Regions from separate parts of the Variovorax defluvii genome, predicted to be linked through region 2. Evidence: riboswitches for the same ligand, from Rfam matches in the RefSeq annotation. Region 2 holds a riboswitch; the other holds the start of a gene.
The links. A riboswitch is a leader RNA that binds a small molecule or an ion and turns the genes downstream of it on or off. The one in region 2 is predicted to bind thiamine pyrophosphate.

Region 1 (14,303 bases), on a different contig from region 2:
GGACGACAACATGCACTGAGCCGTCCGCAAGGTGGCGCGAAGGCAGTGGACGATTCAGCCTCGCCCACCGTCGCGCATTCAGCCCGGCCGGCTCACTCCATATGCGGGCCGCGCAGCGGGCGCGCTGGCGTAGAGCCAGATCCCGAACGCGATCATCGGCACGCACAGCCACTGCCCCATGCTCATGTTGAGCGCCAGCAGCCCCAGGAAGTCATCGGGCTCGCGGAAGAACTCCGCGGTGAAGCGCATCACGCCGTAGCCGATCAGGAACACCGCGGACACGCGCCGCTCGCGCCGGTCCTTGCGCGCGTAGAGCCACAGGATGACGAACAGCAGCAGCCCTTCGAGCAGGAACTGATAGACCTGCGAAGGGTGCCGCGGCAGCATCGAGCCGCTCTGCGGGAACACCATGCCCCAGGGCAGATCGGGGCTGCTGAAGCGCCCCCACAGCTCGCCGTTGATGAAGTTGCCGACGCGGCCCGCCGCCAGGCCGGTGGGCACGCAGGGGGCGACGAAGTCCATCACCTGCCAGAAGGGCCTCGAACGGCTGCGGGCGAACCAGGCCATCGAAGCGATCACCCCGAGCAGGCCGCCGTGGAAGCTCATGCCGCCCTGCCAGATGAAGAAGATCTCCAGCGGATGGGCGAGGTAGTAGCCGGGTTTGTAGAAGAGGCAGTAGCCCAGCCGACCGCCGACGATCACGCCCATCACACCGAGGAAGAGGATGTCTTCCACGTCCTTGCGGGTCCATGCGCCCGGGCCGGTGATGGAGCGGAAGGGCTCGTGCCGCAGGCGGCGCATGCCGAGGAAGTAGAACAGCGCGAAGGCGGCCAGATAGGTCAGGCCGTACCAGTGGATGGCGACCGGCCCCAGTTGCAAGGCAACCGGGTTGATCTGCGGGTACATGAGCATCAGGCTATTGTGCCAACGGCACTTCGTCCGGCCGTGACATCCCCTTGCGACCGGATGAATTGCACGAAGCGGGCGATCGCCGCATTGCCGGTGCCGGCGGGCCAGACCAGGCTGGTCTCGCAGCCCGGGAGCGCCGGCCGGCGGCGGCGGGCGGCCGGTGCGAATTCGGCCGCCGCGCGGTAGACCACGCCACTGCGCCGGAACTGGGTGACGCTCTCGGGCACCCAGGCCACCCCCAGCCCGCCCCAGACCAGGTTGACGATGGTCTGCATCTGGATCGCTTCCTGCGACACCCGCGGCGCGCGGCCGGCCGCATGGTAGAGCCCGAAGATGGCGTCGTGCAGCGAGGGCACGATGCGGCGCGGGAAGATGACCAGCGGCTCGTCCAGCACCTCGGCCAGCACCGGCTGCGCGATCCGCGCCAGCCGGTGCCGTGCCGGCAGCGCCAGGACCAGAGGCTCCTGCGCCACCGGCATTTGCTCCAGGCCGGGCGGCGCGAAGCCGGGCGAATGCAGCATCAGCCCGGCATCGATCTCGTCGCGGGCGAAGGCCTCCAACTGCACGTCGCCGGTGGCCTCCACCAGCTCGAGCGCGACCTCCGGGCACTGCGTGCGAAACGCGCGCACCCAGGCCGGCAAGCATTCGAAGCCGATGGTGGACACGAAGGCGAGCCGCACCCGGCCCACCTCCCCCGCCGCCGCCGCGCGTGCCCGCACGGGCAGCGCCTGCGCGCGTGACAGCAGCTCGCGCACCTCCGGGAGCAGCGCCTCGCCGGCCGGCGTGAGTGCAACGCGGCGCCGCGTGCGGTCGAAGAGCACCACGCCCAAGTTCCTTTCCAATTGCGCGATGGCCTGCGTGACGGGTGGCTGCGTCATGTGCAGGCGCTGCGCCGCGCGCCCGAAATGCAGTTCCTCCGCCACCGCGAGGAATTGGCGCCACGCACGCAGCTCGATCTCTTTCATTCGCCGAGCATATCAATCGGCCATGAAAATCGGATTGGAAGCAATCAGTCAATCGTCCGATACTTGGCGCTCCCGTTTTCCCCACGAGCAGAGACACGATGGACACCAAACCGATCCAGATCAACCGCCGCAGCGCCAACATCGTCGAGGGCAAGTCGCGCGCCCCGAACCGCTCCATGTTCTACGCCATGGGCTACGAGGAAGCGGACTTCAAGAAGCCGATGGTCGGCGTGGCCAACGGCCACAGCACCATCACCCCCTGCAACTCCGGCCTGCAGAGGCTGGCCGATGCCGCCATCGCCGGCATCGAGGAAGCGGGCGGCAACGCGCAGGTCTTCGGCACGCCCACCATCTCGGACGGCATGGCCATGGGCACCGAGGGCATGAAGTACTCGCTGGTCAGCCGCGAAGTCATCTCCGACTGCATCGAGACCTGCGTCGGCGGCCAGTGGATGGACGGCGTGCTGGTCGTCGGCGGCTGCGACAAGAACATGCCCGGCGGCATGATGGGCATGCTGCGCGCCAACGTGCCGGCCATCTACGTGTACGGCGGCACCATCCTGCCGGGCCACTACAAGGGCCAGGATCTGAACATCGTGAGCGTCTTCGAGGCCGTGGGCCAGAACGCCGCCGGCAACATGAGCGACGAGGACCTCAAGGAAATCGAGAAGCGCGCCATCCCCGGCACCGGCTCCTGCGGCGGCATGTACACCGCCAACACCATGAGCTCGGCCTTCGAGGCGCTGGGCATGTCGCTGCCCTACTCCTCCACCATGGCCAACCCGCACGACGAGAAGGAGAACTCGGCCAGGGAATCGGCCAAGGTGCTGATCGAGGCGATCAAGAAAGACCTGAAGCCGCGCGACATCGTCACCAGGAAGGCGATCGAGAACGCGGTGGCGGTGATCATGGCCACCGGCGGCTCGACGAATGCGGTGCTGCACTTCCTGGCCATCGCCCACGCGGCCGGGGTGGAGTGGACCATCGACGACTTCGAGCGCATGCGCAAGAAGGTGCCGGTGATCTGCGACCTCAAGCCCAGCGGCAAGTACCTCGCGGTCGACCTGCACAAGGCAGGCGGCATCCCGCAGGTGATGAAAGTGCTGCTCAACGCGGGCTTGCTGCACGGCGATTGCATCACCATCACCGGCCAGACCGTCGCCGAGGTGCTGAAAGACGTGCCGGACCAGCCGCGCGCCGACCAGGACGTGATCCGCCCGATCAGCAACCCGATGTATGCCGAAGGCCACCTGGCCATTCTCAAGGGCAACCTGTCGCCCGAGGGCGCGGTGGCGAAGATCACCGGCCTGAAGAACCCCGTCATCACCGGCCCGGCGCGTGTCTTCGACGACGAGCAGTCGGCCCTGCAGGCCATCCTCGACGGCAGGATCAAGGCCGGCGACGTGATGGTGCTGCGCTACCTCGGCCCCAAGGGCGGCCCCGGCATGCCCGAGATGCTGGCCCCCACCGGCGCGCTGATCGGTGCCGGCCTGGGCGAAAGCGTGGGCCTGATCACCGACGGCCGCTTCTCCGGCGGCACCTGGGGTATGGTGGTCGGCCACGTGGCGCCGGAAGCGGCGGCCGGCGGCACCATCGCCTTCGTCAACGAGGGCGACTCGATCACCATCGACGCGCACCAACTCAAGCTGGAGCTCAACGTGCCCGAGGCCGAGATCGAGAAGCGCCGTGCGGGGTGGAAGGCGCCGGCACCGCGCTATACGCGGGGGGTGCAGGCGAAGTTCGCCTTCAATGCGTCGAGTGCGAGCTCGGGGGCGGTGCTGGACAACTTCTGAGGCCTGGGCGCCGCGCATCGTCGCGGGGCCCCCTTTCCGGGCCGGGCGCAGCAGAGCCTACAATCCGACCTGCTTCGCCAGACCGACTGAAGCAAACCGCTAGGGGTGCCGACCCGCGACACATCTCGTGTGGCAGGCCGGCTGAGAGAGTCCCTTTGAACCTGACTGAGGTAATCCTCGCGCAGGGAAGCTGGTCCGGCGGCCGCCACGTCTTTTTCTCTTCTCGCGTGGCGGTCCTGATGCCGTGGCCTCGCCCACCTGCCAAACACTTTGCATTGGAGCAAATGGATGGCAACCACGACTGACAACAACGAGGCGCTGACGCCGCTCGCCGCGGGCAGCCGCGTCTTCCATTGGCATGACCACCTGTCGCTGTGGTTCAGCCTCGGCGTCGGGCTGCTGGTGATGCAGATCGGCGCCTACCTGGTGCCCGCGGTGGGCACCCGCGACGCGGTCATCGCGATCGTGCTGGGCTCCTGCGTCGGCGCCGGCCTTCTGGCCTGGACCGCGCGCCTGGGCTGCGAGAGCGGCCTGGCCAGTGCAGGCCTCATGCATGCCACCTACGGCAGCGCCTTCGCGCGCCTGCCGGTCATCCTCAACATCGTGCAGCTGATCGGCTGGACCACCTTCGAGCTGGTGATCATGCGCGAGGGCACGCAGGCCATCGGCAAGCAGGCCTTCGGCTGGTCGCTGGACGGGCCCATGGGCGGCTTTTTCACCACCCTGCTGTGGGGCGCGGTGCTGCTGGCGCTGCTGGCCGGCTCCATGGTCAAGCTGGTGCGGCGCTTCGTCAGCCGTTTCGGCCTGCCGCTGGTGGTGCTCTCGCTGCTGTGGCTCACCTGGCAGTTTGCCGGGCAGTTGCAGGCCAAGGGCCTGGACGCCTTCTGGTCGCGCCCCGGCAACGGCAGCATGGGCCTGTTCAGCGCACTCGACCTGGTGATCGCCATGCCCGTCTCCTGGCTGCCCCTGGTCGCCGATTACGCGCGCCATGGCAAGCGCAGCACCGGCGGGCTGGGCGGCGCCTTCAGCGGCACCTGGCTGGGCTACGCACTCGCCAACATCTGGTGCTATGGGCTGGGCGTGATGGTCGCCAGCGCGGCCGAGCCCGGCAGCAACCTGGTCACGGCCCTGCTGCTGGCGCAGGGCGGTCTGGTGGCACTGGGCCTCATCCTCATCGACGAACTGGACAACGCCTACGGCGACGTGTACTCCGGCGCCGTCTCGTCGCACAGCCTGAAGCCGCGCTGGAGCGTCAGGCGCTGGGGCCTCGCGCTCGCGGTGTTGTGCATCGCCTTCGCGCTGGTGCTGCCCATGCACACGCTGGAGCCCTTCCTGCTGCTGCTGAGCTCGGTCTTCGTGCCGCTCTACGGCGTGATCCTCGGGCGACTGGGCACCGGCGAGGCACCGGCCTCGACCGGCACGCGCCGGGTGGGCCTGGGCGCGGCGCTGATCTGGATCGCCGGCATCGCCGTCTACCACGGCTGTGCGAGGTGGGCGCCTCAGCTTGGCTCGGCCCTGCCCACGCTGGCCTTCACATTCGTGCTGGCCTGGTTCACGCGCCAGTCCGCGGCAGGCGGACCATCGGCACTGGCGCAAAGCCGTGGTTGAGGGGACCATGGCCCGCACCCACCTGCACGTCCGCACCGGCCGCCATCGCGGCCACGACATAGCCGCGCGCGCGCTCCACCGCCTCGGGCAAGGCGTAGCCCAGCGCCAGGTGCGAGGCGATGGCCGAGGACAAGGTGCAGCCCGTGCCGTGCAGGTTGCGGCTCGCGATGCGCCGGGAGGACAGCCGCAGGCGCTCGCCATCGGCCTCGGCCAGCAGGTCCACCACGTCATCGCCCGGCAAGTGGCCGCCCTTGAGCAGCACGGCGCGTGCGCCCAGCGCGAGCAGCTCGCTGGCCGCATCGTCCAACGCATCGACCCCATCGATCGGGCGGCCGATCAGCAAGGCCGCCTCGTCGAGGTTGGGCGTGACGACGACGGCGCGCGGAAACAGCTCGCGCACCAGCACCTGCACCGTCTCCTTCGCGATCAGGCGGTCGCCGCTGGTCGCGACCATCACCGGGTCGAGCACCACGTTCGGCAGCCGGTAGTGGTCGATGGCCCAGGCCACCACCTCCACCACCTCGGGCGCATGCAGCATGCCCAGCTTGACCGCGTCGACGCCGATGTCCTCCACCACCGCGCGGATCTGCGCCTTCAGGAAATCCGGCGGCACGCCGTGGATGCCGGACACGCCCAGGGTGTTCTGCGCCGTCAGCGCGGTGATGGCCGTCATGCCGTAGCAGCCGAGCGCCTGGAAGGTCTTGAGATCGGCCTGGATGCCGGCGCCGCCGCCGCTGTCGGAACCGGCGATCGAGAGCACGCGGGCGTAACGGAAAGATGCGAGGGTCATGCGGAAAATTATCGGCCACGCCGCACCGCCCCCTGCCGGAGGGCCCGACGATGAGCGCGCCAGAGATGCCTTTCCGCTCGGCCGCCATTCTCGGCGCCGGCCTCATGGGCCGGCTGCTGGCGGTGTCGCTCGCCCGAAGCGGCTGCCGCGTCGAACTCTTCGATGCCGGCGGCCCGGAGGCCGATGGCGCGGCCGCACGCGTGGCGGCCGCCATGCTGGCGCCGCTGGCCGAGTCGGCCGTCGCCCCGCCCTCGGTGGTGCGCATGGGCCACCACGCACTCGACCGCTGGCCCGCCCTGCTCGCGGAGCTGGCCGGCCCCGTGTTCTTCCAGCGCGAAGGCACGCTGGTGCTGTGGCATCGCCAGGATGCGGCCGAGGCCGCGCGGCTGGCCCGCGTGCTCGCGCGCACCGGCGAGCAGGTGCCCGAGCTGCCCGCCATGAAGACGCTGGATGCCGCCGGCATCGCGGCCCTCGAACCTTCGCTGGGCACGCGCTTCGCACAGGGCCTGCTGCTGCCGGACGAAGGCCAGTTGGACAACCGCGCGCTGCTCGCGGCCCTGCGCGCCACGCTGGAAGGCCTCCCGAACGTCGCGCTGCGCTGGAACACGCCGCGCAGCCTCGACGACTTTTCTTCGCCCGCACCGGACCAGCGCGTGATCGACTGCCGCGGCCTCGGCGCCCGCCCGCAATGGAACGCGCTGCGCGGCGTGCGCGGCGAGGTGATCCGCGTGCATGCGCCCGAGGTGGCCCTCACGCGACCCACCCGCCTCGTGCATCCGCGCTACCCCCTCTACATCGCCCCCAAGCCGGGCCAGGTGTTCGTGATCGGGGCCACCGAGATCGAGTCCGAGGACATGTCGCCGGCCAGCGTGCGCTCCACGCTGGAGCTGCTGAGCGCCGCCTACGCCGTGCACAGCGGCTTTGCCGAGGCGCGCATCCTCGAGATCGCGGCCCACTGCCGCCCCACCCTGCCCGACAACCTGCCTGCCTTCCGCCAGCCGCGGCCCGGCGTGCTCCAGATCAACGGCCTGTACCGCCACGGCTTCATGATCGCGCCGGCCATGCTCGACGTCGCGCTGGAGTTGCTGCGCGAAGGCCGCTCCGACTTGGCCCCGCGCTTCTCGCTGGCGCCCGGCATGGGAGACCTCCATCCATGAACGTCCTGATCAACGACAGCCCCAAGACCCTGCCCGAGGGCGCCACGCTGGCCGATGCCATCGCCCTCATCGAGGCGGCGCCCCCCTATGCCGCCGCGGTCAATCGCCAGTTCGTGCCGCGCTCCAACCACGCCACGCACCTGCTGAAGCCCGACGACCGCATCGAAGTCATCCGCCCGGTGACGGGTGGTTGAAAGACAACCGGAGACGACCCACCATGACGAACGCCAACGATCCCCTGGTGCTCTACGGCCAGACCTTTGAGAGCCGCCTGCTGCTGGGCACCGCACGCTACCCCTCGCCCGACGTGCTGGAAGCCGCGGTGCGGCGCGCCCGCCCCGCCATGCTCACCGCCTCGCTGCGCCGCCAGACGGCGACGCCCGGCAACGGCGGCGACAACGGCTTCTGGGAGCTGCTGCGCCGCCTCGGTGTGCCCGTGCTGCCCAACACCGCCGGCTGCCACAGCGTGCAGGAGGCCATCGCCACCGCGCAGATGGCACGCGAGCTCTTCGACACGCCCTGGATCAAGCTGGAGCTGATCGGCGACGACTACACCTTGCAGCCCGACACGCTCAACCTGGTGGATGCCGCCTCGCAGCTCGTGCGCGACGGCTTCCACGTGCTGCCCTACTGCACCGAAGACCTGGTGCTGTGCCAGCGCCTGGTCGACGTGGGCTGCCAGGCCGTCATGCCTTGGGCCGCGCCCATCGGCACCGGCCGCGGGCCGGTCAACCCCTATGCGATGCAGGTGCTGCGCGAGCGCCTCGACGTGCCCATGCTCGTCGATGCCGGCCTGGGCCTGCCCTCGCATGCCTGCCAGGTCATGGAGTGGGGCTACGACGGCGTGCTGCTCAATACCGCCGTGGCCCTGGCCCAGGACCCGGTCGCGATGGCCGGCGCCTTCGCCGACGCAGTGCAGGCCGGCCGCAGCGCACGCCTGGCCGGCGCGATGGCCGCGCAGGACGCCGCCCAGCCCAGCACGCCGGTGCTGGGCACGCCCTTCTGGCACCACGCCAACAGCCAGTGAGCCAGTGAGCCGATGAGCCAACCGAGCACGAACGCCATGGACGACCAGAACGACATCGCCCGCGCCATCCTCGCCGCGCACGCCGCGCGCTTCGGCGAGACGGGGGACAGCCCGGGCCCCTTCACCGCCGACGACCCGGTGTACCGTGGCGCCAAGACGGCCTGCGCGGCATTGGGCTTCATCGACGTCGATGCCGAATGCCTCGCCAACGCGTGGCAGGCGCAAACGCAACGCACCGGCCGCTTCGATGCCGGGGCCTGGCCCGCGCATCCGGCCGATTTCGGCATGCGCCCGTTTCCGCCGGGCGCACGCCAGGACGCCTTCCCGCCCTGTCCCGAGAAGCTCGGCCTCTACGCCGTGCTGCCCGATGCGGCCTGGGTCGGCCGCATGGCGCGCGCGGGCGTGCCGACGGTGCAGTTGCGCTTCAAGTCCACCGATGCCGACGCCATCCAGCGCGAAGTGAACGCCGCGGTGGATGCGGTGCGCGGCACCGGGGCGCTGCTTTTCATCAACGACCACTGGCGCGTCGCCATCGAGGCCAAGGCCTATGGCCTGCATCTCGGCCAGGAAGACCTGGACGCGCTGACGCCGCAGGCGTTGCAGGCGATCCGCGCCTCGGGCATCCGCCTCGGCGTCAGTACCCATGGCTATGCGGAGATGGTGCGCGCCGATGCGGTGAGCCCGAGCTACATCGCCATGGGCGCCGTCTTTCCGACCACGCTGAAAAAGATGCCCACCGCACCGCAGGGCGTGGCCCGCCTGGGCGCTTACGCACAGCTCATGCGCGGCTACCCGCAGGTCGGCATCGGCGGCGTCGATGCGCAGCGGCTGCCGGACGTGCTGGCCACCGGGGTCGGCTCCGTGGCGGTCGTGCGCGCTCTGGTGAACGAACCCGATCCGGAGGCCGCCGCCGCACGCCTGATGGCTGCGATGGCCACCGACGCCGCGAAAGCACGTTGAGAAAATTCGCACTTTTCGCGCGCGGCGAGTCGCTGCCTCCGGAAGGGCCGAAAAACCACGCTATAATCTGAGGCTTGTTCCTCGATAGCTCAGTCGGTAGAGCGCCGGACTGTTAATCCGTAGGTCCCTGGTTCGAGCCCAGGTCGAGGAGCCAAATTGATCAAGGGGCCAGGACGTTGTCCTGGCCCCTTTTCTTTTGGCGCTCAGGCGCTCAACACCCGGCCGGCACGGAGCTCCTGTCATCGCAGGCAAGGGGCGTCGGCTTCGCGGCACGTCACCCGGTGCCGTCTTGGAGCATGGTGAGGAGGTCTCGTCCACAGCGCTCGCCGCCAAAACGTGCAGTACTGCTCAGCCCTGCGGCGAATGCATGGCGCCTGTCCTACGGCCCGATGGGCCGCGCCGCTCTAAATTCAGGCCCCAGGTGACCACATGCTGAAGATATTCCGCTCGACCCGACCACAGCCTCAGGGGGACCCGCGCAGGCCCGAGAGCCTTTCGGACCAGGACCTCTGCCTGTGGACGGCCCATTGGCGGAACGCGGATGAAGAAGCGCATGTCGACGCGCCAGGCATGGTGGCTCTCCTCGAAGCCGAGATGACCCGGCGTTTCGGCGGCCCCACGACGATGGCTGCCGACCTCTGAAGCACGGGCGTCCGCGAACGCCACCGCACCCTCCCTGGCCTGTCACAGCCCGGCATCTCGCCGGGCACCCGCCTCTTGGCCATCCAGGCGCTGCATGGCTCGAGCATCTCGAGCAGATGGTCGTCGCGTGAGCCCGCTTTGCGCAACATATTGGCGCATTGAAAAAGGCCTGAAGAACAGCCTGTTCCAGACTCCAGTCTTGGATTGTCCAACGAGTCCCTAGGGTTTTCCATGACGCCGAGACGCCGGGTCGCGCTTGCATGCCCCACCGGCGGTCACTAAATTTGCGCCAACATATTGACTTAGTCGGCCGTGACGGCATGCATGCCACGACCCGAGCCCCTGGAGAGTGCCCATGGACTTCCAAGACATCCTCTACGACATCCGCAACGGCGTGGCCTGGATCACGATCAATCGCCCGGACAAGATGAACGCGTTTCGCGGCACGACCTGCGACGAGCTCATCAAGGCGCTGAACAAGGCCGGCTACGACCGCAACGTCGGCTGCATCGTGCTGGCCGGTGCCGGCGAGAAGGCCTTCTGCACCGGCGGCGACCAGTCGGCACACGACGGCAACTACGACGGCCGCGGCACCATCGGCCTGCCGATGGAAGAGCTGCACACCGCGATCCGCGACGTGCCCAAGCCGGTGATCGCCCGCGTGCAGGGCTACGCCATCGGCGGCGGCAACGTGCTGTGCACGATCTGCGACCTGACCATCTGCTCGGAAAAAGCGGTCTTCGGCCAGGTCGGCCCGAAGATGGGCTCGGTCGATCCGGGCTACGGCACCGCCTTCCTCGCCCGCGTGGTGGGCGAGAAGAAGGCGCGCGAGATCTGGTACCTCAACAAGCGCTACTCGGGCCAGGAAGCGGTCGCCATGGGCCTGGCCAACATCTGCGTGCCTCACGAGCAGCTCGACGCCACGGTGCAGGAGTGGGCCGAGACGATCTGCGAGCGCAGCCCGACCGCGATTGCGATCGCCAAGCGCAGCTTCAACATGGACACGGCGCACCAGAGCGGCATCGCCGGCATGGGCATGTACGCGCTCAAGCTGTACTACGACACCGACGAATCGCGCGAGGGCGTCAACGCGCTGAGGGACAAGCGCAAGCCCGATTTCCGCAAGTTCGCCAAGTAGACCCATCGCCGCCACGGTCCCCGGCTGTGAAGCCGTGAACAAACCCGGCGTGCGCCATGGCGCGGCCGTGCCCGGAGACAAGAGATGAACCCCTACCTCGACGAAGATCTGGTCGCGCTGGGCGACCACGCCCGCCGCTTCGCCATCGACCGCATCGCCCCCGGCTTCCAAGAGCGCGACAAGACCCGCGTGCTCGACCGTGCGCTGATGCGCGAGATGGGCGCCATGGGCTTCATCGCACCGGAGTTGCCGCAAGCCTTCGGCGGCCAGGGCCTCGGGTGCCTCGCGGCCGGCGTGGTCCACGAGGAGATCGCCCGCGCCGACCTGTCCATCAGCTACATCAACCTGCTGGCCTCGCTGAACTCGCAGATCCTGTCGGAACATGGCCGGCCCGAGGTCGTCAAGCCGTGGCTCGAGAAGCTGGTGTCCGGCCAGGCGCTGTGCGCGATCGCGCTGACCGAGCCGCGCGGCGGCTCGGATGCCGGCAACCTCCGCCTGAAGGTGGAGCGCCGGGGCGACCACTACCTGATCAACGGTGAGAAGACCTCGATCTCGGCCGCCGACCAGGCCGACATTTGCGTGGTCTTCGGCCGCACCGGCACGGCCGAGTCGGCGGCGCACGGCGTCACCGCGCTCCTGGTGCCGATGGATGCGGCGGGGGTGACGACCCGCCGCTTCGACTGCCATGGCCAGCGTGCGATCGGCCGCGGCTCGATCTTCTTCGAGAACGTGCGCATCCCCCTCGACCACCGCCTCGGCGACGAAAACAAGGGCTTCGTGCAGGTGATGCGGGGCTTCGACTTCAGCCGCGCGCTGATCGGGCTGCAGGTGCTCGCCGTGGCGCGCGTCGCCCTCGAGGAGACCTGGGACTACGTCGCGCAGCGCGAGGCCTTCGGCAAGCCGCTGTCGGCCTTCCAGGGCGTGTCGCACCCGCTGGCCGATTTCGACACGCAGGTCGAGGCCGCGCGGCTGCTGTGCCTGCAGGCGCTGTGGCTGAAGGACAAGGGCGCGCCGCACAGCGCCGAGGCGGCCATGTGCAAATGGTGGGCGCCGAAGCTCGCCTACGACACGGTGCACCAGTGCCTGCTCATGTTCGGCCACGGCGGCTACGACCGCGGACCGATGGAGCAGCGGCTGCGCGACGTCCTCGGCTTCCAGATCGGCGACGGCACGGCGCAGATCATGAAGACCATCATCGCGCGCACGCGCGCCGGCCGTGCCGCCGTGCCTGCCTGACGGCCGGCAGACCGGCAAGAGCGCCGCGCCACGGCTGCGTCGCTCTCCACTTCACCACCGTGTGCACCCTCAAAGTCCGAAATCGTCTCGCAGACGATCGATCTGATGCATCCGCTCGTGCAGGATCGTCACGACGCCGACGTCTCCGTTCGACAGGCGACGCCTACACAAGCAATGAATACGACCGCCGGGCGCCGCCCGGCGGCTCAGCCTCTCGCTCAAGCCGGCGCGATGTTGAGATTCATGCGCAGCATGTTGTCCGGGTCGTAGCGCCGCTTGGTCGCCTGCAGCCGCGCATAGTTGGGCCCATAGCTGTCGGCCACGCGCCCGGCCTCGTCCTCGGTGAGGAAGTTGACGTAGCCGCTGGCGGTGGCGTGCGGCGCGGCCTGCTGGAACACCCCGCGCGCCCAGTTGCGCACCTTGTCGTCCTCGCCGGCGTCGGTCCAGCGGCCGTGCACGTTCATGATGAAGCGCGCATCCCGGCCCACGAAGGCAGTGGCATCCGGCTTCACCCGCCCCATCGCGCCGCCCATCTGCGCGACGAAGATCTCGCACTCCGGGCCCGGCAGGCGGCCTGCGTTGTCGATCAGCATGTCGATGGCCGCGTCGCTCAGGCCGCTGAAGTTGTTGGTCTTCCAGTAGTTGCGGGCGCCGGGCGCCAACAGCGGGTCGAAGGCGGTCTGGAAGCCGGCATAGGGCGTCGGGCCCAGATGGCTGCCGATCGGATCGCCGAACTTCAGCACGGGCGCGACCGCCTTCTCGCCGGCGGCCAGGTCGCCGCACCAGACCATCGGCAGGATCACGACCTCTCTGCCATGCACCGACTCCGGCAGGAAGGGCAGCGGCGGCGCCTTGCGCATCACGGTCCAGACGGTGAGTTCATCGCTCGCGCTCTCGCAGAAGTCGCGCCAGGCACGCAGCACCTGGCGGGCCTGCGCGAAGGGATAGACCACCAGCCCCGCGTAGACCTCGGGCCCGACCGGGTGCAACTGGAACTCGAAGGAGGTGACGACGCCGAAGTTGCCGCCGCCCCCGCGCAGGGCCCAGAAGAGCTCCGGTTCCGAGTCGGCCGAGGCGATGCGCACCTCCCCGTCGGGCGTGACGACGGTGACGCTGCGCAGGTTGTCGATGGACATGCCATGCCGCCGCGTCAGCCAGCCGAAGCCGCCGCCCAGCGTGAGCCCGGCCACGCCGGTGGTGGAATTGATGCCCAGCGGCACGGCCAGGCCGTGGGCCTGGGTCTCGCGGTCCAGGTCGCTCAGCAGGGCCCCGGGGCCCACGTAGGCGACGCGCTTGTCCGGATCGACGCGCACCGTGCGCATGCCCGACATGTCGATCATCAGCCCGCCCTCCGCCACCGCGTTGCCCGCGATGTGGTGGCCGCCGCCGCGCACGCTGGTCAGCATGCGATGCGCCTTGGCGAAGCGCAGCGACGCCTGCACGTCGGCTTCGGTCAGGCAGCGCGCGATCAGGGCAGGCCGGCGATCGACCATGCCGTTCCAGACCTTGCGCGCCTCTTCGTAGGCCGCATCGGCCATGCCGATCACGCCGCCGCTGATCTGCGCCGCGAAGGCGTCGACCTCGGGCTGCCGGACTTGCCGGACATCTTTGTCCAGCGTAAGGTAGGTCAAAGATTGCATCTGATGCTCCAGGGGTGTGGGATGAGGAAAGAGTGCCTCCATTCTTCCGGCCGGACCGCGGCTGCGCCTGACCCGGCGTCCGCGGCACTTGACTGCGCGTCCGCCATTCGCATCGGCCCGCTGCGATGAGCCTGGACACCTTGTCCGACGTGCTGCGCAGCGTGCGCCTGCGCGGTGCCGTGTTCTTCTACGTCAGCGGAAGCAGCGACTGGGCGGCCGAGGCGCCGGCCGCCCGGGACATCGCACCGCTGCTGATGCCGGGCACCGAGCACGTGATGGAGTACCACGCCGTCGTGCAGGGCACCTGCTGGGCCGGCGTCGTGGGCCACGCGCCCGTGCAGATGGCCGCCGGCGACGTCGTGATGTTCCCGCACGGCGACCCGCACGTGGTGTCCAGCGCGCCCGGGCTGCGCGGCAGCGTCGACGTGCGCTGGTACG
Region 2 (14,303 bases):
GGCAGCAGCTTGCCGCGCGCGGTGTGCTTGCTGCGCGCGGCCTCGCCGCCGCCGGCCTCGACCTTGGCGAACTGGGCGTGCAGGTCGTCCACCAGCGCGCGCATCGCAGCGGCGTTGGCCTGGAATTCGGCCGAACGGGCGTTGAGTTTGGTTTCGAGTTGGCTCATGCGATGGCTATGCTGTTTTTTCTTCGTCGATGCCGAGCTGCTGCTTCATGGCTTCGCGGATCTTGAACTTCTGGATCTTGCCGGTCACGGTCATCGGGAACTCCTTGACGAACTCGATGTACTTCGGGACCTTGTAATGCGCGATCTGGCCCTTGCAGAAATCGCGGATCTCGTCGGCCGTCGCGGCCTGGCCGGGCTTCACGATGACCCAGGCGCAGAGCTCCTCGCCGTACTTCCTGTCGGGCAGGCCGACCACCTGCACGTCCTGGATCTTCGGATGGCGGTAGAGGAACTCCTCGATCTCGCGCGGGTAGATGTTCTCGCCGCCGCGGATCACCAGGTCCTTGATGCGGCCGACGATGTTGACGTAGCCCTCGGCGTCCATGGTGGCGAGGTCGCCGGTGTGCATCCAGCCTTCCGCGTCAATGGCCTCGCGGGTCTTCTCCGCGTCCTCCCAGTAGCCGTGCATCACGGAGTAGCCGCGGGTGCACAGCTCGCCCGACGTGCCCGGCGCGACGATGGCGCCGGTCTCCGGGTCGACGATCTTGACCTCCAGGTACGGCTGGACCTTGCCGACGGTGGCGACGCGCTTGTCCAGCGGCGTGTCGGTGGAGCTCTGGCAGCTCACCGGGCTGGTCTCGGTCATGCCGTAGGCGATGGTGATCTCCGACAGGTGCATCTGGTCGACCACGCGCTTCATCACCTCGATCGGGCAGGGCGAGCCGGCCATGATGCCGGTGCGCAGCGTGCTCAGGTCGAACTCCTTGAAGCGCGGATGGTCCAGCTCGGCGATGAACATGGTCGGCACGCCGTGCAGGCCGGTGCAGCGCTCGGCCTGCACGGTCTGCAGCACGGTGAGCGGATCGAAGCCGTCGTTCGGGTAGACGATGGTCGCGCCGTGCGTCAGGCAGGCCAGGTTGCCCAGCACCATGCCGAAGCAGTGGTAGAGCGGCACCGGGATGCACAGCCGGTCCTCCGGCGTGAGCTTCATGCACTCGCCGATGAAGAAGCCGTTGTTGAGGATATTGCGGTGGGTGAGCGTGGCTCCCTTGGGGAAGCCGGTGGTGCCGCTGGTGAACTGGATGTTGACCGGGTCGGTGGCTTTCAGCGTGCGGCCGATCTGCGCGATGCGAGGGTCCTCCGGATCGCCGCCGGCCAGCAGGGCCGAGAAGCGCTGCACGCCCGCGACCTCGTCGCCCGCCCCTTCCTTGTCGATCCACGCGATGTGCTGCAGCAGCGGCAGGCGCTGCGGGCCGAGCTCGCGCAGCATGCCGAGGTAGTCGCTGGTCTTGAACTGCGGCATCGTGACCAGCGCCTTGCAGCCGACCTTGTTGAGCGCGTACTCGAGCTCGGCGGTGCGGTAGGCGGGGTTGATGTTGACGAGGATGATGCCGACCTTGGCCGTGGCGATCTGCATCAGCACCCAGGCCACGTTGTTGTGCGACCAGATGCCGACGCGGTCCCCGGGCGCGAGGCCCAGCGTCAGCAACGCGCTGGCCAGCCGGTTCGACTCGCGCTGCAGCTCGAGGTAGCTCAGGCGCCGGCCTTCGTGCGCACTGACCAGCGCGTCGCGCGCGCCCTGGCGGCGCGCCATGTCGTCGAAGAAGTCGCCGATGGTCTGCTCGATCAGCGGGACGTCGGTGGGGCCGCGGTCGAGGCTCTCAGTCAATGCCATACCCTCTCCTGTGTTGCTCCCTCCCCCTGCGGGAGAGGAATGAAGTCCAACCCTAGTCCACTGAAACACTGAAATCGACTGGTGCAGTCCACCCGATACGGGCGCGCTGCGGCGTTGCAAATGCTCGCGATACCGACCGGTATCGCTGCACTTTGCGCCTTGCATCGCATCCCGTCTCGGGCGGCCCTCACCATTCAATTCAATGTTTCAGTGGACTAGGCCGTCTCGGCGAACAGCTCACGCCCGATCAGCATCCGGCGGATCTCGCTGGTGCCGGCGCCGATCTCGTACAGCTTGGCGTCGCGCCACAGGCGCTCGACCGGGAAGTCCTTGGTGTAGCCCACGCCGCCCAGGGCCTGGATCGCCTCGCCGGCCATCCAGGTCGCCTTCTCGGCCGAATAGAGGATGGCACCGGCCGCGTCCTTGCGGAAGGTGCGCGCATGGTCCTTGCGATCGCAGGCCTTGCCCACGGCGTAGACGTAGGCGCGCGTGGCCTGCCAGGTGGAGTACATGTCGGCCAGCTTGCCTTGCATGAGCTGGAACTCGCCGATGCTCTGGCCGAACTGCTTGCGCTCGTGCACGAAGGGGATCACCGCATCCATGCACGCGGCCATGATGCCCAGCGGCCCGCCGGACAGCACGGCGCGCTCGTAGTCCAGGCCACTCATCAGCACCTTGGCGCCCTGCCCTTCGCCGCCCAGCACGTTCTCCTCCGGCACCTCGCAGTTGTCGAAGTAGAGCGGGAAGGTGTTGGAGCCGCGCATGCCCAGTTTGTCGAGCTTGGTGCCGGCGGAGAAGCCCTTGAAGCCCTTCTCCACGATGAAGGCAGTCATGCCGCGCGCGCCCATCTCGGGCTCGGTCTTGGCGTAGATGACCAGGGTGTCGGCATCGCCGCCGTTGGTGATCCACATCTTGCCGCCGTTGAGCACGTAGCGGTCGCCCTTCTTCTCGGCGCGCAGCTTCATGCTGACCACGTCGGAGCCGGCATTGGGCTCGCTCATCGCCAGCGCGCCGACGTGCTCGCCGCTCACCAGCCTGGGCAGGTACTTCTTCTTCTGGGCCTCGCTGCCGTTGCGGTGGATCTGGTTGACGCAGAGGTTGGAATGGGCGCCGTAGGACAGGCCCACCGAGGCCGAGGCGCGCGAGACCTCTTCCATCGCCACGATGTGGGCGAGGTAGCCGAGCTCGGTACCGCCGTATTCCTCCTTGACCGTCATGCCGTGCAGGCCGAGCTCGCCGAGCTTCTTCCAGAGGTCGTGCGGGAAGAGGTTCTCGCGGTCGATCTCGGCGGCGCGCGGCGCGATCTCGTGGGCGGCGAAGTCGGCGATCGCGCTGCGCAGCGAGTCGATGGTCTCGCCGAGGTCGAAGTTGAGGCCGGGGTCATGCATGGGGCTGTCTCCTGGGGTGCAAGTTCGATCGCGCCGGAAATCCCGCGCGGCAGCCGGCAGCTTACGCCGGCTGCCGTTGCAATTGGCGTCACAATGGTTGCATATTGCGCCACAGAATTTCCCGGTCCCGATGCCCCATTCCCCCTTCAAGCCGGCTCGCCGCGCGGCCACGCCCATGGCCTTCGTCCGAGCGATCGTACTGGGCTACGAGCGCTACGGCATGGACCCCTCCGAGGCCCTGGCACAGGCACAGATTGCGCCGCGGGATCTGGCGAAAGCGCATGCACGGGTGACAGCAGCCCAGTTCGAGGCGCTGTCCGCGCATGCGATGCAGGAGCTGGACGACGAGGCGCTGGGCTGGTTCAGCCGCCGCCTGCCCTGGGGCACCTACGGCATGCTGTGCCGGGCTTCCTTGAGCTCGCCCGACCTGGGTGTGGCCATCAAGCGCTGGTGCCGCCACCACCGGCTCCTGACCGAAGACATCGCCCTCGCGCTCACGGTGGCGGACGGGGTGGCCACGGTCACGATCCGCGAGAACCGTGCCCTGGGCCCGTTGCGCGAGTTCTGCCTGGTGTCGAACCTGCGCTTCCTGCACGGCTACGCCTCGTGGGCGATCGACTCGCGCGTGTCGCTGCGCAGTGCACGCTTCCCTTTCGAGCCCCCGCCGCACCGAGATGCCTACCCGTACATGTTCGACGGGGAACTGCATTTCGGCGCCGAGACCGCGAGCTACAGCTTCGACGAGCGCTACCTGGCGATGCCACTGCGCCGCGACGAGCAGGCGCTGCGGACCATGCTGCGCCGTGCCCTTCCCCTGACCGTGCTGCAGTACCGCCGCGACCGACTGCTCGGCCAGCGGGTACGCGAGCTGTTGCGCGCGCAGGGCCGGCAGGGCGCGACGGCGGAGTCGCTGGCCGGGCTGCTCCATGTCTCGGCACGCACGCTGCACCGGCAGTTGCAGGAAGAGGGTCTCACCCTGCAGCAGCTCAAGGATGCGGTGCGCCACGAGCAGGCGGCCGAGCAACTGCGGCGCACCGCGCGGCCGATCAAGAACATCGCGCTGGGCGTGGGCTTCCGCAACGAGAAGAGCTTCTCGCGTGCGTTCCGGGCCTGGTCCGGGATGACCCCGGGGGCCTTCCGGCGCGCCGGGGCGAATGAGCCGGAGCCGGGGCTGGCGAACGCCGAGAAATTGTGAAAAAGTTTGCCAGTGTGGCCGCCTTGCGTCGTGCGCCGGCCGGAGAGGGCTGTTTCTGCCCCTAGGATCGCGGGCATGCAGATTCCCGACACCGACACCTCCGAATACGCGGCGCTGATCGAGTTCGCCGCCACCTCGGGCCGCTCACGGGTTCACCCCAGCATCGTCAAGAACGCCGACCAGCTCAGCGCGCACTTCCTGTCGGGCCGCGCGCAAGCCATGACGCAGGCGCTGGCCGCGGTGGCCAAGGCCGCCTTCCAGACGCGGGACTGATCGGGCCGATCACGCCGTCATGTCCGGCCAGGCCGCCAGCAGCGCGGGCAACTGCGCCATGTCGTTGAACACGTGGGCCACGCCGGCCGCGCGCAGCGCCTCCGGTCCGCTGTGGCCCAGGTCGCTCGGGCTGTAGCCGAACACCGTGGCGCCGGCCGCGACGCCGGCGGTGGCGCCGGTGACCGTGTCCTCCACCACCGCGCAACGGGCCGGGTCCACGCCCAGCGCCTCGGCCGCCGCCAGGTAGACGTCGGGCGCCGGCTTGGAGCGCGGCGTTTCATGGCCGCTGAAGATGCGGCCGTCGAAGGCGTCGAGCAGCCCCACCTTTTCCAGTTGCAGCCGCACCTTGTGCCGGTCGGCGCCCGAGGCGCAGGCGATGCGGCCATCCAGCGCGCGATGCAAGGTGCGCACGGCCAAGGGGGCGCCGGCGATCTCGACCAGGTCGCTGTCGAGCGCCGCGTTGCGCCGCTCGCGGAATGCGGCGAGCCACTCGGGGGTGAGGGTGAAGCCGGTCTTCGCATGGATCAGCGCGCCCTCGTCCCGCACCGCCTTGCCGATGAAAAGGCGCATCGCCTCCTGCGTGCTGAGTTGCCAGCCCAGCTCGCCGAGCATCTGGGCGAGCACGCGGTTGGTGATGGGTTCGGAGTCGACGAGCACGCCGTCGCAGTCGAAGAGGACGGCGTCGAAGGGGATGGAAGGCATCGGGCGATGCTACCAACCGCCCCCCAACCCCCGCTCGCGCTCAGCTGGATCGGATCGGGATGTACATCTCCCCGCCCGCCGCCTTGAACTCGGCCGACTTGCCGGCCATGCCGTCGGCCACGGCCTCGTCCTCGCCGAGCCCGCGCGAGGCCGCGTACTCCCGCACTTCCTGCGTGATCTTCATCGAGCAGAACTTCGGGCCGCACATGGAGCAGAAATGCGCCACCTTGCTGGCGTCCTTGGGCAGGGTCTCGTCGTGGAATTCGCGCGCGGTGTCCGGGTCCAGGCCCAGGTTGAACTGGTCCTGCCAGCGGAACTCGAAGCGCGCCTTGGACAGCGCGTCGTCACGCGCCCGCGCACCCGGGTGGCCCTTGGCGACGTCGGCCGCATGGGCCGCGATCTTGTAGGCGATGATGCCCTGCTTCACGTCCTCGCGGTCCGGCAGGCCCAGGTGTTCCTTGGGGGTGACGTAGCACAGCATCGCGGTGCCGGCCCAGCCGATCATGGCGGCGCCGATGGCGCTGGCGATGTGGTCGTAGCCCGGTGCGATGTCGATGGTCAGGGGACCCAGTGTGTAGAAGGGGGCCTCGTGGCAGTGCTTGAGCTGCTCGTCCATGTTGGCCTGGATCATGTGCATGGGCACATGGCCGGGGCCTTCGATCATGGTCTGCACGTCGTGCTTCCATGCGATCTGGGTGAGCTCGCCCAGGGTGCGCAACTCGGCGAACTGGGCTTCGTCGTTGGCGTCGGCGGCGCAGCCGGGGCGCAGCCCGTCGCCGAGCGAGAAGCTCACGTCGTAGGCCTTCATGATCTCGCAGATGTCCTCGAAGTGCGTGTAGAGAAAGCTCTCCTTGTGGTGAGCGATGCACCACTTGGCCATGATCGAGCCGCCGCGCGAGACGATGCCGGTGCGGCGGTCAGCCGTGAGGTGGATGAAGGGCAGGCGCAGCCCCGCATGGATGGTGAAGTAGTCCACGCCCTGCTCGGCCTGCTCGATCAGCGTGTCGCGGTAGATCTCCCAGCTCAGGTCCTCGGCCACGCCGCCCACCTTCTCGAGTGCCTGATAGATGGGCACGGTGCCGATGGGCACCGGGCTGTTGCGCACGATCCAGTCGCGCGTGGTGTGGATGTTGCGGCCGGTGGAAAGATCCATCACGTTGTCGGCGCCCCAGCGGATCGCCCACACGAGTTTTTCCACTTCCTCCTCGATGCTGGAGGTGACGGCCGAGTTGCCGATGTTGGCGTTGATCTTCACCAGGAAGTTGCGGCCGATGGCCATCGGCTCGACTTCGGGGTGGTTGATGTTGGCGGGGATGATGGCGCGGCCGCGCGCCACTTCGTCGCGCACGAACTCGGGGGTGATGAGCCTGGGGATCTGCGCGCCCATCGGGTGGCCGGCCAGGCGCTTCTCGCGCGCAGCGTCGGCGAGGTACTCGGCCATCCATTCGCGCCGGCCGTTCTCGCGCAGGGCGACGTATTCCATCTCGGGCGTCACAATGCCGCGGCGCGCGTAGTGCATCTGGGTCACGTTGCGCCCGGCGATCGCACGGCGCGGCTGGCGCTGCAGGCCGGAAGCGGCTGCGCGAAGCTCGGCCAGCTTCTGCGCATCGCGGTCGGCGTGGGTGGCGCCGTCGTCCAGCATCTGGCGCATGCGGCCGATGTAGGCCTCGGTGTCGTTGCGCTCGGCGATCCAGGCGCCGCGCACGCTGGGCAGGCCGCGGCGGACGTCGATCTCGGCTGCGGGATCGGTGTAGGGGCCGGAGGTATCGTAGAGCGACACGACCTCGCCGTTGGTCAGGCGGACGTCGCGCACCGGCACCCGGACGTCGGGACGCCGGGGGCTGGCGATGCTGCTCTTGGTGGAAGCGGGAAAAGGCTCGCGGGTCAGCGTGAGCAGGGAGGCGAACTTGTCGACGGCATTCATGCGGGGCACTCCTTCAGGGTTGGACGGGTGCTCCGCAATCGCTCCAGGATCGGCGCGGCGGAAAATAGAACGTTCCGTGGCCGGGGAGTCGCAGCTCTTCTTACGCTGGCATGAACCAGATCAAGTTCGCGGGTTCGGCCCACCTGGCCATCTCAGCACGCGCCCTGCGTGCACCCCGGAGCGGGGTGGATTCTAGGCCGCGAGGGCGAAACGGATCAAGCGGCGTGCGCAGCAACGTCCGGCACGTCGCCTGAAAGAGGCGCCGGCGCCGAAGCCAGCGCATCGGCCGCCACCCAGGCCGCGATGCCGCCGGCGAGCACGCGCACGCGCGGCAGGCCAGCCTGCGTCAAGAGGCGCGCGGCGGCGATGGCCGTCTCGTCGTTCGGGCAGTCGCAGAACACCACCACTTCGCGCGCGGCGCGCAGTTCGTCCAGGCGCTCCGGCAACTGGCCGTAGCCGATGGCGACGGCACCGGGCAGCACGCGCGGATCGATGGCTCGCGTGTCCGCCGAACGCAGGTCGACCACCGTGAGGCGCCGGCTGGCCTCGAAGGCCTGGCGCAGCGCGCTCACATCGATGTGCTCGACGTCCTCGGCCTGCCGCTCGATGCGGCGCGTGCGGTACCGCCAGCCGACGAAGGCCGCCAGCAGCACCGCACCCACCAGGGTGGCCGTGAGGCCGACGCTGGACATCACGGCCAGCACGTCCTGGATGGCCGCGTGGAACAGCGCGCCCAACCCCATGAAGCCCAGCGACCAGATCAGCGCCGCCCCGGTCTCGTAGGTCAGGAAGCGCGTGTTCGACATGCCCAGCGCGCCCGCCATCGGCGGAGCCACCACCGACACGCCCGGCACGAACTTGGCCGCGATCAGCGACAGGCCGCCCCAGCGGCCGAGGATGGATTCGCTGCGCCGCACGCAGGTGTCGGCAGACAGCGAGATGCGGCACAGCAGGCGCATCACGCTGTAACCCCAGCGGCGCCCGGCCAGGAACCAGGCGCCGTCGCCGACGATGTTGCCCAACACGGCGGCCAGCAGCACCACGCCGAAGGACAACTGGCCACCGAAGGCCAGGCCACCGGCCACGACCAGGAAAGGCGCCGCCGGCACCGGCGCGCCCAGGCGCGTCGCCGCCGTGACCAGGAAGACCACGACGGCGCCTTGTGCGGAAAGAAGAGCAACGAGATCGTTCATCGCTATTCCCCTGTGCCGGCGCGTGCTGGGAGGGCGGCCGCGGCGCTGCGCGTGCTGGGGAAGCTGCGCAGGTCGATGTCGGAGAAATAGGCCAGGCCGCGGCCCTGCGTGTTGTCGGCATCGGCCGAGACCGCCACCGCGATCACGTCGGGCAGCGTGTCGCCGGCTTCGTCGCCGAAGGCACGGCGGTAGTCGGCCAGCAGGCTGCGCCGCTCGCCGAGCCAATGGCCGGCGGTGCCGGCCGCGCCGGCCGCGCCGGATTCCAGCACGACCATGCGGATACGGCGCGTGAAGGCATTGACCAACTGGGTGCCCTTGGCTTCCTTGCCGTCCCACACGTAGCACAGCGCCTCGGTGGGGACCTCCTCGCCGGTGGTGCGGCGTGCCAGCGAGATCTTGGTGCGCTCGCCGAAGGAGAGCCGATCGGCCGGGAAGTCGAAGAAGACGCACAGCTTGGCCGCGCCATCGTCGCCGGCACGGCTGCGCAGGTCGGCGTCCTGCACGAAGGTGTCGACGCGCCAGCGCCAGGCCAGGGTGGTGGAGGGGTTGAGCGGCACGCGGGTGGCGTGCACCAGGTTGCCGTAGGACCCGTCGGCTTCGACCTTGAGGACCTTCTTGCCGCCCTCCTGGACTACCTCGAAGCGGGTCGGCGTCTTGCCGGGCAGGGTGGCGAAGCGCCAGGGCTCGGGCGCCTGGGTGCCGCGCGCGGTGGAGAAAGGGGTGACGACCGCCTCATCCGCGCGGGCAGCGGAGGGTGCGGCGAGCCAGAGCGCGGCAGCGGCGATCGGCGCGGCCATCACCGCGGCGATCCAGCGGTGAATGGTCGGAGTGATCGTGTTGTGCGCTGCCATGGTGCCCTCTGTCGTAGTTTCTGTTTGAGTCTGCAGGGGAGTGTGAGGGCGAACACGCCGCCGATAAAGTAGCCGGAAGGAATCGGACTGTCTCCTTTTCGCGCACAATCTGCGCCCCACGCTATCGAAACCGTAGCGCGACGCTCCGCCTGCACGGGACGTTCGCGCTGCCAGGGCGGCCGGAACGAATCAGCGCAGATCGCCGTCGAGGTAGTACCAACGGAGGATGCCGCCCTCCCCCGCCTCGCGCACGAAGCGGCTGCGCTCGTGCAATCGCGTGGCCGCGCCGGAGCGGCCACGCTGGCGGGCGACGAACTCCACCTCGGCATGGTCCGCATCGACGGCGCGATGGGTGCGCACCTCCAGGCCCAGCCATCGGGTGCCTGCCTCGAAGTCCAGGCGCTCGGGCCGCTTCGACAGGTGCCACGTGGCCAGCAAGTAGTCGGCGCGCTCGCACACGAACGCGGTGTAGCGCGAGCGCATCAGGGATTCGGCATCGGGCGCGGGCGTGCGCCCGAAGTCGTCCAGGTAGCGGCCGCAGCAGGCGGCGTAGCCGAGCGCGGTGCCGCGGGGGTCGCGGCGGCCGCAGGGGCAGGGGTCCGAGGAGGGTCTGGGCATGGCGCCGCGCATTGTCCCCCTGCCTTGCCCCCCGCGCCGGCGGCGGGGGCGCCGAGCACCGCGGGATTCCTACTTCGCCGGCGCCGGCACGCGCCCGAGCACCTCCTCCACGGCCATTCCCACCGCCAGCAGGCGCCGGTCGCTGCCGGCCGGCCCATCCAGTTCCAGCCCCACCGGCAGGCCGCTGGTGGCCCCCAGCCCCGCGGGCAGTTGCAGCCCCGGAATGCCGGCGTTGCTGCCGGGATCGGTGTTCTGGATCAGCAGGCCGAAGTTCTCGATGCTGCTGGACTCCGGGGTGGCCGGCAGCGCCACGCGCGGCACGGTGGGGAAGACGAGCGCGTCGAGCCGATGCTTCCTGAAGGTCTCGGCGTACAGCTTCTGCAGTGCCGGCCGCGCCTTGCGCATGGCGTTCTCGTACCCCGGTTTGGCATCGACCACCCCCTTCTCCGCCGGCAGCTTGCGCGGCAGCACCAGGCCCTCGAAGGTGCCTTTGACGTCGGGGCTGGCGATGGCAGCCGCCACCTGGCGGATGTCGACGCCGGTGCGGTAGCGCGCGAGGTAGGCCGACAGGTCGTCGTGGATCTCGTAAAGGGCGACCGGGAAGCTCACCGCTGCATTGAGTTCGGACAACTGCGGCATGTCCACGTCGACCAGCGTGACGCCCGCGTCGCGCAGCCTGGCCAGCGCGGCCTCGGTGGCCGTGCGGGTGTCCTCGTCGAGATTGGCATAGAAGGCCTTCACCACGCCAAGGCGCACACGCCTCACGTTGGCCGCCACCACCGGCGCGCCGCCGGCGATGACCCGGTCCAGCAAGGCCAGGTCGGCCACCGAGAGCGCCATCGGCCCGGCGGTGTCGCGTGTGTGCGAGATCGGCACGATGCCCCGTTGCGAGTAGCGGCCCACGGTGGGACGCAGCGCCGTACAGCCGTTGAAGGCGCAGGGGATGCGCACCGAGCCGCCGGTGTCGGTGCCCAGGGCCGCCGGCGCCATGCGCGCCCCGAGGGCCGCACCGTTGCCGGAGGAAGACCCGCCGGCCACCCGGCTCGGGTCATAGGCATTGCGCACGCCCACCTCGGGTCCGCTCTGGAAGGCCGGGTTATAGCCGCTGACGCCGAAGGCCAGCTCGTGCATGTGGGTCTTGCCCAGCACCACGGCGCCGGCCGCGCGCAGCTTGGCCACCACCGGCGCGTCGGCGCTCGCCACGAAGCCCTTGAGTGCAGGCGTGCCGGCGCTCGCGGGCAGGCCCTGGACCTGGATGTTGTCCTTGATCACCACCGGCAGCCCGCCCAGGGGCTTGCAGGGCCCGCCGCGCCGGCGCGCCGCATCGGCCGCGCGCGCACCCTTCATCGCACCAGCCTCGTCCAGGGTGATGAAGGCATTGAGCTGCACCTTGGCCTTGGCCTGCGCGAGGTAGGCCGAGACCAGTTGCTCGCTGGTCAACGAGCCGGCACAGAGCCGCGCGGCGGCGTCCGTGGCGGTGAGCGTCGCGATGTCCAGCGGCGCAGCCTGCGCGAGCGCAGGCCGCGCCAGGACGGCCGCGCACAGCATGGACAGCGCTGCGCCCAGGGCGCGAGGGGCCGGGACCCGAAGAGAAAGGAACATGACGGACTCCTCCGTGAAGCGAAGCCCCCATGTTGCGCCCCCCGCCGGCGCCTGTCTGTCATCCGCCCTGGCGCCGGCTGCGAAGCCAGCCCGTTCGGGAGCACCCGCGGAACCGGCTTTGCCGGGCCGCTGGGTGCGCCCCCGGTGAGGGGGTTGGCGGACCACACGAAGTGGGGGAGCCGGGGGGAGAGCCTAGACCAGCGCGCGTTGGATCAGCAGCTTCTGGATGTCCGAGGTGCCCTCGTAGATCTGGCACACGCGCACGTCGCGGTAGATGCGCTCCAGCGGGAAGTCGTTGACGTAGCCGTAGCCGCCCAGCGTCTGGATAGCCGCGCTGCAGACCCGCTCGGCCATTTCGCTGGCGAAGAGCTTGGCCATGGCCGCTTCCTTCAGGCAGGGCCGGCCGGCATCGCGCAGACTGGCCGCGTGCCAGATCAGTTGGCGTGCGGCCTCCAGTTGCGTCGCGCAGTCGGCCAGGCGAAAGCCCACAGCCTGCTGTTCGAAGATGGGCTGCCCGAAGGCCTGGCGCTCCTTGGCATAAGCGACCGCCACCTCGAAGGCGCTGCGGGCCATGCCCACGCTCTGGGCCGCGATGCCGATGCGGCCGCCTTCCAGCGCGCCGAGCGCGATCTTGTAGCCCTCGCCTTCCTGGCCGATCAGGTTCCCGGCCGGGATGCGGCAGCCGTCGAAGTTGATCTGCGCGGTGTCGCTGGAATGCTGGCCGAGCTTGTCCTCCAGCCTGGCCACGGTGTAGCCGGGTGCGTCGGTCGGCACGACGAAGGCGCTCATGCCGCGCTTGCCCGCCCCCTTGTCGGTGACCGCGATGACGATCGCGACCTGCCCGTTCTTGCCGCTGGTGATGAACTGCTTGACGCCGTCGATCACCCAGCCGTCGCCTTCCTTGCGCGCGGTGGTGCGCAGCGACGATGCATCGCTGCCGGCCTGCGGCTCGGTCAGGCAGAAGGCGCCGAGCATCTGGCCCTGCGCCAGCGGCTGCAGCCATTTCTTCTTCTGCGCCGCATTGCCATAGCGCATGAGGATGGCATTGACGGGACAATTGGTGACGCTGATGGCGGTGCTGGTGCCGCCGTCGCCGGCCGCGATCTCCTCCAGCACCAGCGCCAAGCTGAGGTAGTCGAGGCCGGCGCCGCCGTCCTCCTCGGGCACGCAGATGCCGTAGGCGCCCAGTGCCGCGAGGCCGGCATGGGCCTCCTTGGGGAACAGGTGCTCGCGGTCCCAGCGCGGCGCGTGGGGCCACAGTTGCTCCTGTGCGAAAGCGCGCACCGCGTCGCGGATGGCTTCCTGGTCGGGTGTCAGCAGCATGGCAGTTCCTGGATGAGGCCTACTTCGAAGCGTCGAAACGGGCTTGGCTCGATGCGGCGCTGGCAACGGAGGCGGCGCAGAGAAGCGCGGCCAGTGCGCTGCGATGGAAGGCCGGATGCATGGCGGGCGTCTCCTGGAATGGATTAACACCGCATTCTAGGTAGCGCATGCGCCCGACATGAATCGGCAGTCCGGGCCAAGAAATGTCACCGACCCGCGTCGGCATTTGCAAAATTGTCAGGAGGTTCAGGCGGCCTGCAGCAAGGCGGCGGACCTCGCGAGGGCCCGCGCGCTGAGCTGCGCGCTGGTGCGCAACACCGTTTGCCAGTAGCGCTCTACGGCCTCGATGCCGCCGGCCTTCTCCTGCTGCTCGAAGGGCTGATAGAGCGTCCAGTCCTTGAGGCCGAGAAAGTGAGAACGAAAGACATCGCCATGGAAGGCGGCGGTTTCTTCCGCCGTGACGTCCCGCGTGATGGGGTCGCCTTGCGTCAACTGCGCTTCCAGGGCCGAGAGATAGGCGCTGGCCATGGCCTCGCGGATCTTGACGAGCTCGGTCTCGGTCAAGCGCAGTGCGGTCTCCTGCGACAGGCCGGGCACCGAGCCGCCGCGCAAGCCGGCATCGGCGCTGTCGACATCGCCCGCCGCCCAGCACGCGTAGTAGTAGCCGTGGTCGGCGAGGTAGCTGTAGAACGAAACGATGCGCCCCTTCGCCAGGAGGGCGCGAAGCTTGCGACACTGGACCTTCGAGATCGAAGACGGCATGAACACTCCGGCAAGGGTCGACTGCACATCGAATGACAGTGCCCCTTGCTCGCATCACCGCCATCGCTCGCTCTCGAATTGCACTTATCGTGCCTGCGCGGATTCAGACCAGTTCGAGCGCGACAGCGGTGCCTTCGCCGCCGCCGATGCACAGCGTGGCGACGCCGCGCTTCTTGCCCTTTTGCTGCAGCGCATGGATGAGAGTGACCATGATGCGCGCGCCGCTCGCGCCGATCGGGTGGCCCAGGGCGCAGGCGCCGCCGTGCACGTTGACCGCCGCATGCGGCACGTCGAGTTCGTGCATCAGCGCCATCGGCACCACGGCGAAGGCCTCGTTGACCTCCCACAGGTCCACGTCCTTCACGCCCCAGCCGGTCTTCTTGAAGAGCTTGGCCACGGCGCCGACCGGCGCGGTGGAGAACCACTCGGGCTGCTGCGCGTGGGTGGCATGGCCGAGGATGCGGGCGATCGGCCTGGCGCCGAGCCTTTTCGCGGTGCTCTCGGTCATCATGACCAGCGCCGCCGCGCCGTCGTTGATCGAGGAACTCGACGCGGCCGTGATGGTCCCGCCCTCCTTCTTGAAGGCCGGCTTGAGCGAGGGGATCTTGTCGAGCTTGACTTTGCCCGGGC

Region 1: it holds a riboswitch for thiamine pyrophosphate, as region 2 does, so the genes downstream of both, ABEA07_RS22195 (purine-cytosine permease family protein) here and thiC (phosphomethylpyrimidine synthase ThiC) in region 2, are expected to answer to the same signal.

Annotation. Positions count from the first base shown of each region.
Region 1 covers NZ_BAABGJ010000077.1:32,156-46,458, forward strand. Annotated here, with positions in the region: gene ABEA07_RS22175 (leucine-rich repeat domain-containing protein) at 1-19, shown strand, start outside; gene lgt (prolipoprotein diacylglyceryl transferase) at 79-912, opposite strand; gene ABEA07_RS22185 (LysR family transcriptional regulator) at 912-1,874, opposite strand; gene ilvD (dihydroxy-acid dehydratase) at 1,973-3,667, shown strand; TPP riboswitch at 3,759-3,872, shown strand; gene ABEA07_RS22195 (purine-cytosine permease family protein) at 3,956-5,275, shown strand; gene thiD (bifunctional hydroxymethylpyrimidine kinase/phosphomethylpyrimidine kinase) at 5,220-6,065, opposite strand; gene ABEA07_RS22205 (FAD-dependent oxidoreductase) at 6,116-7,222, shown strand; gene thiS (sulfur carrier protein ThiS) at 7,219-7,416, shown strand; gene ABEA07_RS22215 (thiazole synthase) at 7,440-8,249, shown strand; gene ABEA07_RS22220 (thiamine phosphate synthase) at 8,286-9,209, shown strand; tRNA gene ABEA07_RS22225 (tRNA-Asn) at 9,288-9,363, shown strand; gene ABEA07_RS22230 (hypothetical protein) at 9,639-9,851, shown strand; gene badI (2-ketocyclohexanecarboxyl-CoA hydrolase) at 10,207-10,989, shown strand; gene aliB (cyclohexanecarboxyl-CoA dehydrogenase) at 11,074-12,225, shown strand; gene ABEA07_RS22245 (FAD-binding oxidoreductase) at 12,444-13,865, opposite strand; gene ABEA07_RS22250 (AraC family transcriptional regulator) at 13,991-14,303, shown strand, end outside.
Region 2 covers NZ_BAABGJ010000072.1:6,500-20,802, forward strand. Annotated here, with positions in the region: gene ABEA07_RS19500 (carboxyl transferase domain-containing protein) at 1-167, opposite strand, end outside; gene ABEA07_RS19505 (AMP-binding protein) at 175-1,842, opposite strand; gene ABEA07_RS19510 (isovaleryl-CoA dehydrogenase) at 2,058-3,230, opposite strand; gene ABEA07_RS19515 (AraC family transcriptional regulator) at 3,361-4,425, shown strand; gene ABEA07_RS19520 (hypothetical protein) at 4,501-4,698, shown strand; gene ABEA07_RS19525 (HAD family hydrolase) at 4,708-5,400, opposite strand; gene thiC (phosphomethylpyrimidine synthase ThiC) at 5,441-7,324, opposite strand; TPP riboswitch at 7,405-7,512, opposite strand; gene ABEA07_RS19535 (rhodanese-like domain-containing protein) at 7,540-8,517, opposite strand; gene ABEA07_RS19540 (DUF3047 domain-containing protein) at 8,520-9,368, opposite strand; gene ABEA07_RS19545 (YchJ family protein) at 9,558-9,986, opposite strand; gene iaaH (indoleacetamide hydrolase) at 10,056-11,534, opposite strand; gene ABEA07_RS19555 (acyl-CoA dehydrogenase family protein) at 11,781-12,911, opposite strand; gene ABEA07_RS19560 (hypothetical protein) at 13,158-13,673, opposite strand; gene ABEA07_RS19565 (acetyl-CoA C-acyltransferase) at 13,777-14,303, opposite strand, start outside.